4 regions of the Frateuria sp. GZRR33 genome follow, and region 4 is predicted to be linked to each of the others. Evidence: predicted binding sites of a transcription regulator. Region 4 holds the regulator's gene; each other region holds the start of a gene.

Region 1 (3,205 bases), 220 kb from region 4:
AACCCCGACGCCGCGGCGCTGGCCGCGGCCATGCTCGCGCTGATCGGCCAGGCTGCACCGGCCAAGCCGCTGACTGCAGCCGGCATGGTGGCTCATGCGGCGAACAAGTCGGTGACCGCCGGCGCCGACGTGAAAACACCGGCCGCGATGGTGTTGCTCGCCAACACCGCGGCCGCCGCGGCCACCGCGGCGGCGGCCAGGCCCTCGATCAACGTCGATGCCAAAGCGCTGGCGCCGATGATCGCCAAGCCCGCCGAGCAAAAAGACGCCCCGATCGACCTGGCGCAGCTCGGCAGCCTGTCCGCCAACCCGATGCCGGCCCCCGAGGCCGCCACGACCGTCGCCCCGGCGCACAGCCTCAGTGTCGCCAGCCCGGCCGGCACACCGGCGTTCGCGCAGGAGTTGGGCCAGCACGTGGTCTGGCTGGGCCTGCAGGACGTCAAGCAGGCGCGCATCCGCCTGCATCCGGAGGACTTGGGGGCGGTCGACGTCAAGGTCAGCATGAACCACGACCGCGTCGACGTGAGCTTCGCCGTGCAGCATCCGGCGGCCGTGCACGCTGTCCAGCAGACGCTGCCACAGCTTGACGCGTTGCTGGCCCAGCACGGCCTGACGCTCGGCCAGGCGGACGTGGGGCAGCGCCAGCAGCAGGGTGAAGGCGGGCGCGGCGGCGAGGCGAGCGGGACGATCGGAGAGATCGAGGCCGAGCCGGCCGTAATGGCGAGCGCGCCGGTCGCGGCGCTCGGGATGCTCGATACGTTTGCCTGAGGGCTCACCCCCTCGACTCCGCTTGGGCTACGTCCACGGTGAACGGGGCTGAGATCCGTTCGCGCTGAGTGCAGGCGCCGAAGCGTGCTCGTCGCACGCAGGCATGCATGCACCGCCGTGTGAGTCCGGTATCCCGCCCAAAAGCGCCCCCATCCGCCTGTCGGCACCTTCCCCCGCGTTCGCGGGGGAAGGACCCGGGCACGGGCGCCGCGACTTCGATCCTTCCCCTCCCGCGTTCGCAGGAAGGGCTCGAGCACGGGCGCCGCGATTTCGATCCTTCCTCTCCCGCGTTCGCGGGGGAAGGACTCGGGCGCGGGCGCCACGTTTCGATCCTTCCCCCGTTCACGGGGGAAGGTGCGCGAAGGGCGGATGGGGGAGGCCTTGCGAAAAGCCCCCCACCCACCATCCGCCCCTTCACGCCCCCGCCGATTTCCAGGCGCCCGCCGTGATCGCGACGCGCCCGTTCCCCGGCACGCGTCAAGAAAGCGCCACGCCCGCCGCAAACCCCGCAGGACCAACGCTTTGCGCCGTGGCACGCGGATTGCAACGAGGCCCGTGCAAGGCGGCGCCCCAGGTGCCAGCCGAAGAAAAACGACAACCGAGGTTGAGGCATGGCAAGTACGGAACAGGAAGCGGTGGCGCCGGCGAAGAAGAAGCGCTCGCCGCTGGTGATCGGCCTGGTAGTGGCGCTGCTGGCGGTGTCCGGCGCATGCGCCTATCTGTTCGCCGCGCGCGGACACGACAAGCCCGCCGCCGCGGCCACCGACAAGGAAGGCGGTGTCGTCGCGCCGACCAAGACCCAACCGGAGTTCTTCCTGCCGCTGGACCCGGCCTTCGTGGTCAATTTCCGCGATGACGACGCCATGCGCTACCTGCAGGTCGGCGTCACGCTGATGTCGCACGACCAGGCCGCGCTGGACACCGTCAAGGGTGTCGATCCGGTCGTGCGCAACGCGCTGGTGATGCTGTTCAGTCGCCAGAGCTATTCCATCCTCAGCGACCCGGCTGGCAAACAGAAGCTGCAGGCCGAGGCGCTGGACGCGGTACGCAAGATCGTCCAGGCGCGCACCGGCAAGCCGGGCATCGACGCGCTGTACTTCACCAGCTTCGTGATGCAGTGAGGCATCGCCCATGAGCGACCTGCTTTCCCAGGACGAAATCGACGCGCTGCTCGACGGCGTCACCGGCGGCAGCGTCGCCACCGGCGAGGACGAGCCGCCGCCCACCGAGGCGGTGCAGGCGTACGACTTCACCCAGCAGGACCGCATCGTCCGCGGCCGCCTGCCCACGCTGGAGATGGTCAACGACCGCTTCGCGCGCTTTTTCCGCCTGGGCGTGTTCAACGTCCTGCGCAAGAGCTGCGAGGTGTCGGTGCTGGGCGTGAAGATGGTCAAGTTCGCCGAGTACGTGCACAGCCTGGCCGTGCCGAGCAACCTGAACCTGGTCAAGATCAAGCCGCTGCGAGGCACCGCGCTGGTGGTGTTCGAGCCGCGGCTGGTGTTCACCGTGATCGACAACTTCTTCGGCGGCGACGGCCGTTTCCACGCACGCATCGAGGGGCGCGACTTCACCGCGACCGAGAACCGCGTGATCCAGATCATGCTGACCGAGCTGTTCGGCGCCATGAGCGAGGCGTGGAACCCGGTGCTGCCGCTGGAGTTCGAGTACATGAACTCCGAGATCAATCCGCAGTTCGCCAACATCGTCAGCCCGACCGAGACGGTCGTGGTGTCGCGCTTCCACGTCGAGCTCGACGGTGGCGGTGGCGAGATCCACCTGACGCTGCCGTACGCGATGGTCGAGCCGATCCGCACGCTGCTCGACGCCGGCGTGCAGAGCGACCTGGCCGACCGCGATGACCGATTCACCGAGCACCTGCATGAGGAAGTGCTCGACGCCGAGGTGGAGCTGAGTTCGCTGCTGCTGGAAACCGAGCTTTCGATCGGCGACTTCCTGCAGCTGCGCCCGGGCGACGTGATCCCGGTGGCGCTGCCCGAGCATTGCACCGTCTTCGCCGAGGACGTGCCGGTGTTCCGCGGCCGCTACGGCCAGGCCAACGGCCAGACGGCGATCCAGTTCCAGACCCATGTCGGCCGACGCGAGAGGCGTGCGTCCGGCGAGTTCACAGAGAAGAAAAGCGCATGACTGCCAATGACGCCGCGGTCGCCGACCGCATCGAATCCGACGCCCTGAACGGCTTTGCCGTCGAAGGCGGCGATGTCAACCTGGACATGATCCTGGACGTGCCGGTGACGGTCGCGATGGAGGTCGGTCGCACCCGCATCAGCATCCGCAACCTGCTGCAGCTCAACCAGGGCTCGGTGGTGGAACTGGACCGTGCTGCCGGCGAACCGCTGGACGTGTTCGTCAACGGCACCCTGGTCGCCCACGGCGAGGTGGTGGTGATCAACGAGAAGTTCGGCATCCGCCTGACCGA
Region 2 (3,205 bases), 210 kb from region 4:
GCCAGGTCGCGCCGTTCGACTCGTCCGTGCTGGTGCTGGGCGAGTCCGGCACCGGCAAGGAGATGGTCGCGCGCACCATCCATGAGTGTTCGCCCCGTCGCGACAAGCCGTTCGTGGCGATCAACTGCGGCGCGATCCCGGCCGAGTTGCTGGAAAGCGAGCTCTTCGGCCACGAGAAGGGCGCCTTCACCGGCGCGATCAGCACCCGCAAGGGCCGCTTCGAGATGGCCGAGGGCGGCACGCTGTTCCTCGACGAGATCGGCGACATGAGCCTGACCATGCAGGTCAAGCTGCTGCGCGTGCTGCAGGAGCGCGTGTACGAGCGCGTCGGCGGCAACAAGACCCAGCGCTGCGACGTGCGCATCATCGCCGCCACCCACCGCAACCTGGAGCAGGCGATCGCCGAGGGCAAGTTCCGCGAGGACCTGTTCTACCGCCTCTCGGTGTTCCCGCTGGAGATGCCCGCGCTGCGCGAGCACCTGGACGACCTGCCGGTGCTGATCAACGAGTTCAACCAGCGCCTGGCCCGCCGCGGCCTGGGCAGCGTGCGCTTCTCCGCCGGTGCGGTGAACGCGCTGCACCAGTACGCCTGGCCGGGCAACGTGCGCGAGCTGTGCAACCTGGTCGAGCGCCTGGCGATCCTCTATCCGCACGGCGAGATCCGCGCCAGCGACCTGCCCGAAAAGTACCGCGGCCGCCAGGCCGTGGAGGAAGTGCCGGGCGCCTCGCTGCTGGCCATGATGGACGGCGCGCCGATGCCGGCGTCGATGGCCGCCGCCGTGGCGGTCGCCCCCGACGCCACGCTGCTGCCCGAGGGCGGGCTGGACCTCAAGGACCACCTGGCCGACATCGAAGTGGGCCTGATCCGTCAGGCGCTGGACGTCACCGGCGGCGTGGTCGCCCATGCGGCCAAACTGCTGCACATGCAGCGCACCACGCTGGTGGAAAAGCTGCGCAAGTACGGGCTGCAGAACAGCCTGGCGGCCTGATCGACGCGTCGATCGGCGAGGGTCCATCGGGAATCGTTGCCCGCGCAGGGTGTGCGCCTCTTCGATTCCCATCCCCACGGGCGATTCCCGCTTCTGGCACACCTCGTGCAGTCACCCCCCTTAAGAACCCGCCACGCGCCGGAAACCCGACATGAGCACCATCGACGTCAACAACCTGCTCGCCCAGATGCGCCAGCTTTCCAGCCAGGTGCGACCGGCGGAAACCGCATTCAGGGCGGCGCCGGCGGCGAAGGCGGACTTCGGTGCGCTGCTGAGGGAATCGATCGGCAGCGTGGGGCAGAGCCAGCAGCAGGCCGGACAGATGGCGGCGGCGTTCGAGCGCGGCGATCCGGGCGCGGACCTGGGCCGCACGATGGTGGCGATCCAGAAGGCCGACCTCTCGCTGCGCACGATGACCGAAGTGCGCAACAAGCTGGTCGATGCCTACAAGGAAATCATGAACATGCCGGTGTGAGCACCGGCCTGACGTTCTCTCTCCCGCTTTACGGATGATTCGTACCCATGGCTGACAACGCCATCGCCACCACCGACAGCCCGGCCAATCGCTTCGACCTCAAGCAGCTCGCGCGCAGCCCCGCCTCGCGCCAGTTGCTGCTGCTGGTCGGCATGGCCGCGGCCGTGGCGCTCGGCGTGGCAGTGGTGCTGTGGTCGCGCGGTCCCAACTGGGGCCTGCTCTATGCGGGCCTGGGCCAGCAGGACGCCGCCGCGATCACGCAGGCGCTGCAGTCCACCAGCACGCCCTACAAGCTCAGCGACGACGGCGGCTCGATCATGGTGCCGGCGTCCGACCTCGCCGCCGTGCGCCTGCGCCTGGCCGGGCAGGGCCTGCCGCAAGGCACCGCGACCAATTCCGTGCCCCAGGCCGATTCGCCCTTCGGCATGAGCGATCTGGCCGAGCGCACGCGCTATCAGCAGATGCTCGAGACCGACCTGGGCAACACCATCGGCAGCCTGCAGGGTGTGCGCGCCGCGCGCGTGCACCTGGCGCTGGCCAAGCCGTCGGCTTTCATCCGCGACAGCCGCGAGGCCAGCGCCTCGGTGCTGGTCACGCTCTATCCCGGTCGCCAGCTCGACGCCAGCCAGGTGGCGGCGATCGTGCACCTGGTCGCCGCCTCGGTGCCGGACCTCGATGCCAAGCAGGTGTCGGTGATCGACCAGCAGGGCCAGCTCCTGACCGGCAGCGACCCGGACAGCGCCGCCGCCGTGGGCGACAGCCGCCTGCGCCTGGCCACGCGGATGGAGAACAGCTACGCGCAACGCATCGAGGAGCTGCTCACGCCGCTGGTCGGCCCGGGCAAGGTGCATGCGCAGGTGTCGGTCGACCTGGACTTCAGCGCCACCGAAAAGGCCAGCGAGACCTTCGACCACGACCATCCCGCGCTGCGCAGCGAGCAGACCAGCAGCGAACGCCACGCCGATGGCAGTGCCGCCGACGGCGGCGTGCCCGGTGCGCTCAGCAACCAGCCGCCGGTGATGGCCGCGCAGCCGACTGCCGCCAACCCCAACGCCGGCGGCAAGGCTGCGGTCGCGCCAGCGGCCGCCACCGCGCAGACCAGCACCGGCGACAGCTCCTCCAGCGCCACCCGCAACTACGAACTGGACCGCACCATCAGCCACACCAGCGACCCGGCCGGCCGGCTGGCGCGCCTGAGCGTGGCGGTGGTGGTCGACAACAAGACCGTGAGCGGCCCCAAGGGCGACACCAGCGTGCCGTTCACCGCGCAGGAACTGGACCACCTGACCCAGCTTGCCAAGAACGCGGTCGGCTTCGATTCCTCGCGCGGCGACAGCGTGAGCGTGATCAACCAGGCCTTCCGTACCGCGCCGGCGGCCGATGCGCCCGAACAGCTGCCGCTGTGGCAGCGTCCCGGTGCGCTGGACCTCATCAAGCAGGCGATCGGCGTGCTGATCGCGCTGATCGTCGCGTTCGGCCTGCTGCGCCCGTTGCTCAAGGGCCTGCTGCGCAGCGCGCCGCAACCGGCGCTGGCCGCGGCCGGCCACGTGCCTACGGTTTCGGTGCGGATTGCCGATGACGATGACGAGGGGAACCGGCTGTCGGGCCCGCAGGTGATCGGTTATGAGCAGAAAGTGGGCCTGGCGCGACGCATGGTCAGCGACAACCCCAAGCAGGTGGCGCAGGTGGTCAGGAACTGGGTCAGCGAGGACGGCGGCTAAACGTCGATGAAACAGGAACC
Region 3 (3,205 bases), on a different contig from region 4:
GGTTCTTCCTGCACGATTTCCACCAGCATTTCCTTGGCCAGCTCGAGCATCGAAAGAAACGTCACGACGACGCCCAGGCGGCCTTCGCTGACGTCGAACAGGCTTTCGAAACGGTGGAACGTGCCGTCTTCGAGCCGGCTCAGCAGTTCACCCATGCGCTGGCGCACGCTCAGCGCCTCGCGCTTGATCGCGTGGTGGCCGAAGAGCTCGGCGCGGTGCATTACGTCCTTGAGCGCCAGCAGCATTTCCTTCAGGTCCAGCGGCGGCGGCAGCTTGACCACGTTGCGCTCGCCCACCTCGGCGTGGACCGGCACCGTGTCCCGCTCCACGCGGGGCAGGGTGTCGATGTCCTCGGCCGCCCGCTTGAAACGCTCGTACTCCTGCAGGCGGCGCACCAGTTCGGCGCGCGGGTCGTCCTCGATGCCTTCCTCGGCCGGCGGCCGGGGCAGCAGCAGGCGCGATTTGATCTCGCCCAGGATCGCCGCCATCAGCAGGTATTCCGCCGCCAGTTCCAGCCGCATCACGTCCCGCATCATGTCGATGTATTCCATGTACTGCCGGGTGATCTCGGCAATCGGAATGTCCAGGATGTCCAGGTTCTGGCGGCGGATCAGGTACAGCAGCAGGTCCAGCGGACCCTCGAACGCCTCGAGGAAAACTTCCAGGGCGTCCGGCGGGATGTACAGGTCCTGCGGCATCTGCAGCAACGGTTCGCCGCGCACGACCGCCAGCGGCATTTCCTGCTGCTGGGGAATCGACGCGAAGGCGTCCTGCGACGGTGCGGCCGGCTGCTGCGGTTCTGTGCTCATCAATGCATGTCGTGGGGCCGCTCACGCGGCCGGCAATGCTTTCAAACCTTTCGTCCTGGCCGGGCGGCGCCCTGCGGACGGTGTCCCCTCGTAACCGCGGCTTCGGGCCGACAGTCGGTCAAGCTGGCTTGCCACTTTCGGCACAGCCGTCGCCGCGGTATCGCATGACGAAGCCGCGCCACGGCGGTTCGGTCAGGCGGCTCAGGCGGCCACCAAGGCGTCCGGGCTGGGCATCGGGCCCGAAGCGGACGCAAGACAGGATGGCGACACGGCGCCACGGGCGATTCAAATCGATCTGCCGGGAACCTGGGAAGCATGCCGCGATGGCCGGTATCGACCGGCACGGCGCACGCTGGAACCGGGCATGGCCACAGGTTAGCGGTAGCGTTGCGGCAAGTCCAGTGTGCCCGCCCGCCGGTAGGGCAGCATGTGACACGTTGCGTCGTGCTGCAGCCGAGCGCGGCAGTTCGCTGGCGATACCCGCCAGAGGTGGGATGATGTCGTACCGGCCAAGGAATGGCACGGCATTTGCTTTGCTCGTGATGAGGCGACAGCCTTCGCGCTGTGCGAGCCGGCTCCTGAACGCTGGCGGCTGGCAGGCGGCAACCGGCTGTCGATGAGACGCAGGATGCGTCGTACGATCGCAAGGACGTCACAGGGGTGCAGGTGCCCGCTTGGGGAGCTAGATGACGATCGAAGACAACGTTGCGGATGAGTCGGGCCGGAAGTTCCTGCGGCCCGCGCGCATGCGCATCGAAACCACCGTGCTCATGAGCCACGGGGTGCAGTCACACCCGACCGAACTGGTCGACATTTCCGCGACGGGCGCGCTGCTGCGCCGGCCGCTGGGCTGGCAGGGCGAGCTGGGGCAGGCGTGGGTGCTGGACATGATTTTCGGCCGCGACCTGCACATCCACCTCGAAGCGGTGGTCGCGCGCATTTCCGACCGCCACATCGGCTTTGCCTACTCGCGCATTCCGGAAGACAAGCAGGTGCCACTGTGGAACCTGCTCGGCGGCTACGCCGACATCCTGGAGCATTGGCGGGAGGAGTGAGGCATCGCCCTGCTGTCGCCGTGTGACGACATTGGGGCAGTTACGCGACTGAGCGCCAGCATGCGCAGCCGCGTTGCCCACCCTGGCCCCCGCTCCCCAGGGAAACCGCGCCCCCGCAGCTTCAGGCGGTGGCTGCCTTCTTCGACTCGTTTCGCAGCTCGCGACGAAGGATCTTGCCCACGTTGGACTTCGGCAGCGCGTCGCGGAACTCGATCTGGCGCGGGCGTTTGTAGCCGGTCAGGTTGTCGTGGCAGAACTGCTTGAGCACGTCGGCGGTGAGCGCCGGGTCCTTGCGCACCACGAAAAGCTTCACCACCTCGCCGGAGTGCTCGTCCGGCACGCCCACGGCGGCGACCTCGGCCACGCCGGGGTGCTGCATCACGACGTCTTCGACCTCGTTCGGATATACGTTAAAGCCCGAGACCAGGATCATGTCCTTCTTGCGGTCGACGATGTAGACGTAGCCGTTCTCGTCCATGCGGGCGATGTCGCCGGTGTGCAGCCAGCCGTCGGCGCCGAGCACCTTGGCCGTCTCCTCGGGGCGCTGCCAGTAGCCCTGCATCACCTGCGGGCCGCGCACCATCAGTTCGCCCGTTTCGCCGATCGGCAGCGGCTGGTTCTCTTCCGACCAGATCGCGACATCCGTGGAAGGCACCGGCAGGCCGATGGAGCCGTTGTAGTCCCGCAGGTCCAGCGGGTTGATGCATACCGCCGGCGAGGTTTCGGTCAGGCCGTAGGCTTCGGCGAGCGTGCAGCCGGTGGTCTTCTTCCAGCGCTCGGCCACCGCGCGCTGCACGGCCATGCCGCCGCCCAGGGTCAGGTGCAGGCGGGAGAAGTCCAGTTCCGCGAAGCCGGGCGTGTTGAGCAGGCCGTTGAACAGGGTGTTGACGCCGGTGAGCGCCGTGAAACCGGATTTCTTCAGTTCCTTGACGAAGCCCGGCATGTCGCGCGGATTGGTGATCAGCCAGTTCAGGCCGCCAAGGCGCATGAACACCAGGCCGTTCGCCGTCAGCGAGAAGATGTGGTACAGCGGCAGCGCCGTGATGATCACCTCTTCACCGGGCTTGGCCAGGTCGCCGATCCAGGCGCTGGCCTGCAGCATGTTGGCGACCATGTTGCCGTGGCTCAGCATCGCGCCCTTGGCGACGCCCGTGGTGCCGCCGGTGTACTGCAGGAAGGCGAGGTCGGCGTGGCCCAGCTGCACCTTGGGCATGGGGTGCGATGCGCCTTGCGCCAGTGCGTCGCGGAAGCGCACCGCCTTCGGCAGCGAGTAGGCGGGCACCATCTTCTTGACGTGCTTGAGCACGAAGTTGACCAGCGCGCCCTTGGGGAAGCCCAGCA
Region 4 (3,205 bases):
GGCGAAGTGGTCGGCCTGCTCGGCCCCAACGGTGCCGGCAAGACCACCTGCTTCTACATGGTGGTGGGCCTGGTCGAGGCCGACGGCGGCACCATCCGGCTGGACCGGCAGGACATCACCGGGCTGCCCATGCACGCCCGCGCCCGGCTGGGCATCGGCTATCTGCCGCAGGAGGCCTCGGTGTTCCGCCGGCTCTCGGTGGCCGACAACATCATGGCGGTGCTGGAGCTGCGCGAGGGCCTCACCGCCCGCCAGCGCAACGAACAGCTCGAAGGCCTGATGGACGAGCTGAAGATCGCCCACATTGCCGGCCAGAAAGGCATCAGCCTTTCCGGCGGCGAGCGCCGCCGCGTGGAGATTGCCCGCGCGCTGGCCGCACAGCCGCGCTACATGCTGCTGGACGAGCCGTTCGCCGGCGTCGACCCGATCTCGGTGGGCGAGATCCAGCGCATCGTGCGCCACCTGAAGGAACGCGGCATCGGCGTGCTGATCACCGATCACAACGTGCGCGAGACGCTGGGCATCTGCGACCGCGCCTACATCCTGAACGACGGTGAGGTGCTCTCGCGCGGCACGCCCGCGCACATCCTTGCCGACGAGAAGGTGCGTGAGGTCTATCTGGGGCGCGAGTTCAAGCTCTGAAGCGGTGATGTGACGCAGGGCCCGCCAGCACCTGCCATCGCTATGGTCGCGTCACACCCGCCGGGGTAGGATGATCCCACGTCCCTCCGCACCGGCTGGCATGAAACCCGGACTCCAGTTCCGACTCAACCAACAGCTCACCCTGACGCCGCAGTTGCAGCAGGCGATCCGGCTGTTGCAGCTGTCGCAGCTGGAGCTGGAAGCGGAACTTCGGCAGATCGCCGAAGGCAACCCGCTGCTGGAGTTCGAGGAAGAATCGGCGGAGCCCGGCGAAACCGAAGAAGAAGGCTTCAGCGCCGCTCCGGCCGAGGCGCCCACCGTCGACCACAACGTGGACGACGGCGCCGACTGGGGCGAGACCGATGGCCCCGCCGAGGCGCCCATCGATTTCTCGCTCGGCAGCAGCGCGCCATCGGGCAGCCGCGGCGAGGAGGACTTCGAACCCCAGAACGCCGCGCCAGAAACCCTGCAGGAACACCTGCTTTGGCAGTTGAACCTGTCGCCCTTCAATACGCGGCAGCGCCTGATCGCCACCGTCATCATCGACGCGCTCAACGCCGACGGCTACCTCGCCGAAGGCATCGAAGGCGTGCTCGCGGCGTTGCCGGCGGACCTCGACGCGGGCGCCGACGAGGTGGAGGCGGTACGCCGGCAGCTGCAGCGGTTCGATCCCACCGGCATCGCCAGCCTCGACCTGCGCGATTGCCTGCGCGTGCAGCTGGAGCAGTTCGATGCGGACACGCCCCAGCGCGGGCTCGCGCTGCAGATCGTCGCCGGCGAACTCGAACTGCTCGCACGCAACGACGTCGCCAAGCTCGCGCGCAAGCTGCGCGCGAGCGAGGAAGAAGTCGCCGCCGCGGCGCTGCTGATCCGCAGCCTCGACCCGCGCCCGGGCGCCGCACTCGACGCCACGCCGGTCGAGTACGTGGCGCCGGACGTCTACGCCTACAAGGAAGGCAGCCGCTGGAAGGTGAGCCTCAACCCCGACTGCCAGCCCCGGCTGGGCCTCAACCAGCACTACTGCAGCCTGATCGCGCAGGCGCGCGGCGAGGATGCCAGCTGGATGCGCGGCCAGCTGCAGGAGGCGCGCTGGTTGATCAAGAGCCTGGAATCGCGCGCCGAGACGCTGCTGAAGGTCGCCGACGCGATCGTGCGCCGACAGAGCGCCTTTCTCGACTACGGCCCCGAAGCGATGCACCCGCTGGTCCTGCGCGAGGTCGCCGAGGAAGTCGGCATGCACGAATCGACCATCTCGCGCGTGACCACGCGCAAGTACATCCATACCCCGCGCGGCACGTTCGAACTCAAGTACTTCTTCTCCAGTGGCGTCTCGACCGAGGACGGTGGCGGCGCCTCGGCCACCGCCATCCAGGCGATGATCAAGAAACTCGTCGACGCCGAGGACGCACGCAAGCCGCTGTCCGACCAGGCCCTGGCCGAGGAGCTCAACCGCAAGGGCATCCAGGTGGCCCGCCGCACCGTCGCCAAGTACCGCGAGGCCCTGCGCATCCCCAGTTCCAGCGAGCGCCAGCGCGCTGGCTGACCGTCCCCTGAAACCCAGCACTTGGAACCGGCCCGAACGATCCCATACGAATGAGTGAACCGGCATGCCGCCACGGCATGCGAACCCGCCGCCCCACGGCGGCCCGTAACAGAGGAGGCGCCCCATGCAGTTCCAACTCACCGGCCAGCAGATCGAAGTCACGCCCGCCCTGCGTGCGCATGCCGAGTCCCGGCTCGATCGCCTGACCCGCCTCGACGAAAGGTGCCTGGGCCTGACCATGGTGCTGTCGATCGACAAGCTGCAGCACTGCGCCGACGCCACCTTGAGCACCACGGGTGCCGCGCTTCATGCGGCGGCGTGCGGTGCGGACATGTACGCCTCCATCGACATGGTGTTCGACAAGCTCGCCGCGCAGTTGCGTCGCCATCGCGACAAGGTGACCGACAAGCACCAGCAGGAGGCGCGGGAAGCCCGCCAGATCGGCTGAGCGCCCCCGCCCGGCAAAAAGGCCCGCCCCGGTGGCGGGTCTTTTTTTGCCCGAAGCGACGTGCCCAACATCAAGCCCGCCGCCGCGGCCGCGGGAGGCTGCCGACAGGCGGCTGGGAGCGACTTTGGCGAGCGATATCCGTGTCAGCCCGCCGCAGGGCTTCACCCATCCGCCCCGCAGGCACCTTCCCCGTGAACCGGCAAGGATCCAGCACGCAAGCCAGATACCGCGAGCGCATCGATCGTCCCTGCGACACCCTCTCACCCCCGCCCTCGCCCGCATAGCTGGCACAATGGCGCCCATTGCCATACGGCTGGGAAACCTCTTGGAACGCCTGACCGCACGACAACTCTTCGACGGTGTCCACGAGCGCATGGGCCTGCGCTGGGTGTCGGGCATGCGTGGCGAAGGGCGCGTACTCGAGCCCGGCGCCACCGCCACCCGGCGCCCGTCGCTGATCGGCTACCTGAACGTGATCTACCCCAACAAGGTGCAGATCATCGGTACCGAAGAGCTCAACTGGCTCGACAGCCTGGACTCGCGCCAGCGCTGGGAGGCAATGCACAAGATCG

What was found. The regulator sigma-54, encoded in region 4, starts transcription at its own class of promoters, with help from an activator protein. The targets are predictions, from matches to a motif close to TGGCACGNGCNTTGC.
Region 1: ACFWZU_RS04070 (flagellar basal body-associated FliL family protein) is a predicted target of sigma-54. The motif match lies at 1,299-1,313, and genes of this name have one in related genera.
Region 2: fliE (flagellar hook-basal body complex protein FliE) is a predicted target of sigma-54. The motif match lies at 1,084-1,098, and genes of this name have one in related genera.
Region 3: ACFWZU_RS13265 (PilZ domain-containing protein) is a predicted target of sigma-54. The motif match lies at 1,327-1,341, and genes of this name have one in related genera.

The regions. Positions count from the first base shown of each region.
Region 1 covers NZ_JBHZGK010000002.1:367,853-371,057, forward strand. The annotation lists gene ACFWZU_RS04065 (flagellar hook-length control protein FliK) at 1-768, shown strand, start outside; gene ACFWZU_RS04070 (flagellar basal body-associated FliL family protein) at 1,380-1,889, shown strand; gene fliM (flagellar motor switch protein FliM) at 1,900-2,913, shown strand; gene fliN (flagellar motor switch protein FliN) at 2,910-3,205, shown strand, end outside.
Region 2 covers NZ_JBHZGK010000002.1:360,786-363,990, forward strand. The annotation lists gene ACFWZU_RS04030 (sigma-54 dependent transcriptional regulator) at 1-989, shown strand, start outside; gene fliE (flagellar hook-basal body complex protein FliE) at 1,141-1,464, shown strand; gene fliF (flagellar basal-body MS-ring/collar protein FliF) at 1,512-3,185, shown strand; gene fliG (flagellar motor switch protein FliG) at 3,192-3,205, shown strand, end outside.
Region 3 covers NZ_JBHZGK010000010.1:78,389-81,593, forward strand. The annotation lists gene ACFWZU_RS13260 (segregation and condensation protein A) at 1-809, opposite strand, end outside; gene ACFWZU_RS13265 (PilZ domain-containing protein) at 1,496-1,864, shown strand; gene ACFWZU_RS13270 (AMP-binding protein) at 1,986-3,205, opposite strand, start outside.
Region 4 covers NZ_JBHZGK010000002.1:147,142-150,346, reverse strand. The annotation lists gene lptB (LPS export ABC transporter ATP-binding protein) at 1-642, shown strand, start outside; gene ACFWZU_RS03055 (RNA polymerase factor sigma-54) at 743-2,185, shown strand; gene hpf (ribosome hibernation-promoting factor, HPF/YfiA family) at 2,310-2,633, shown strand; gene hprK (HPr(Ser) kinase/phosphatase) at 3,007-3,205, shown strand, end outside.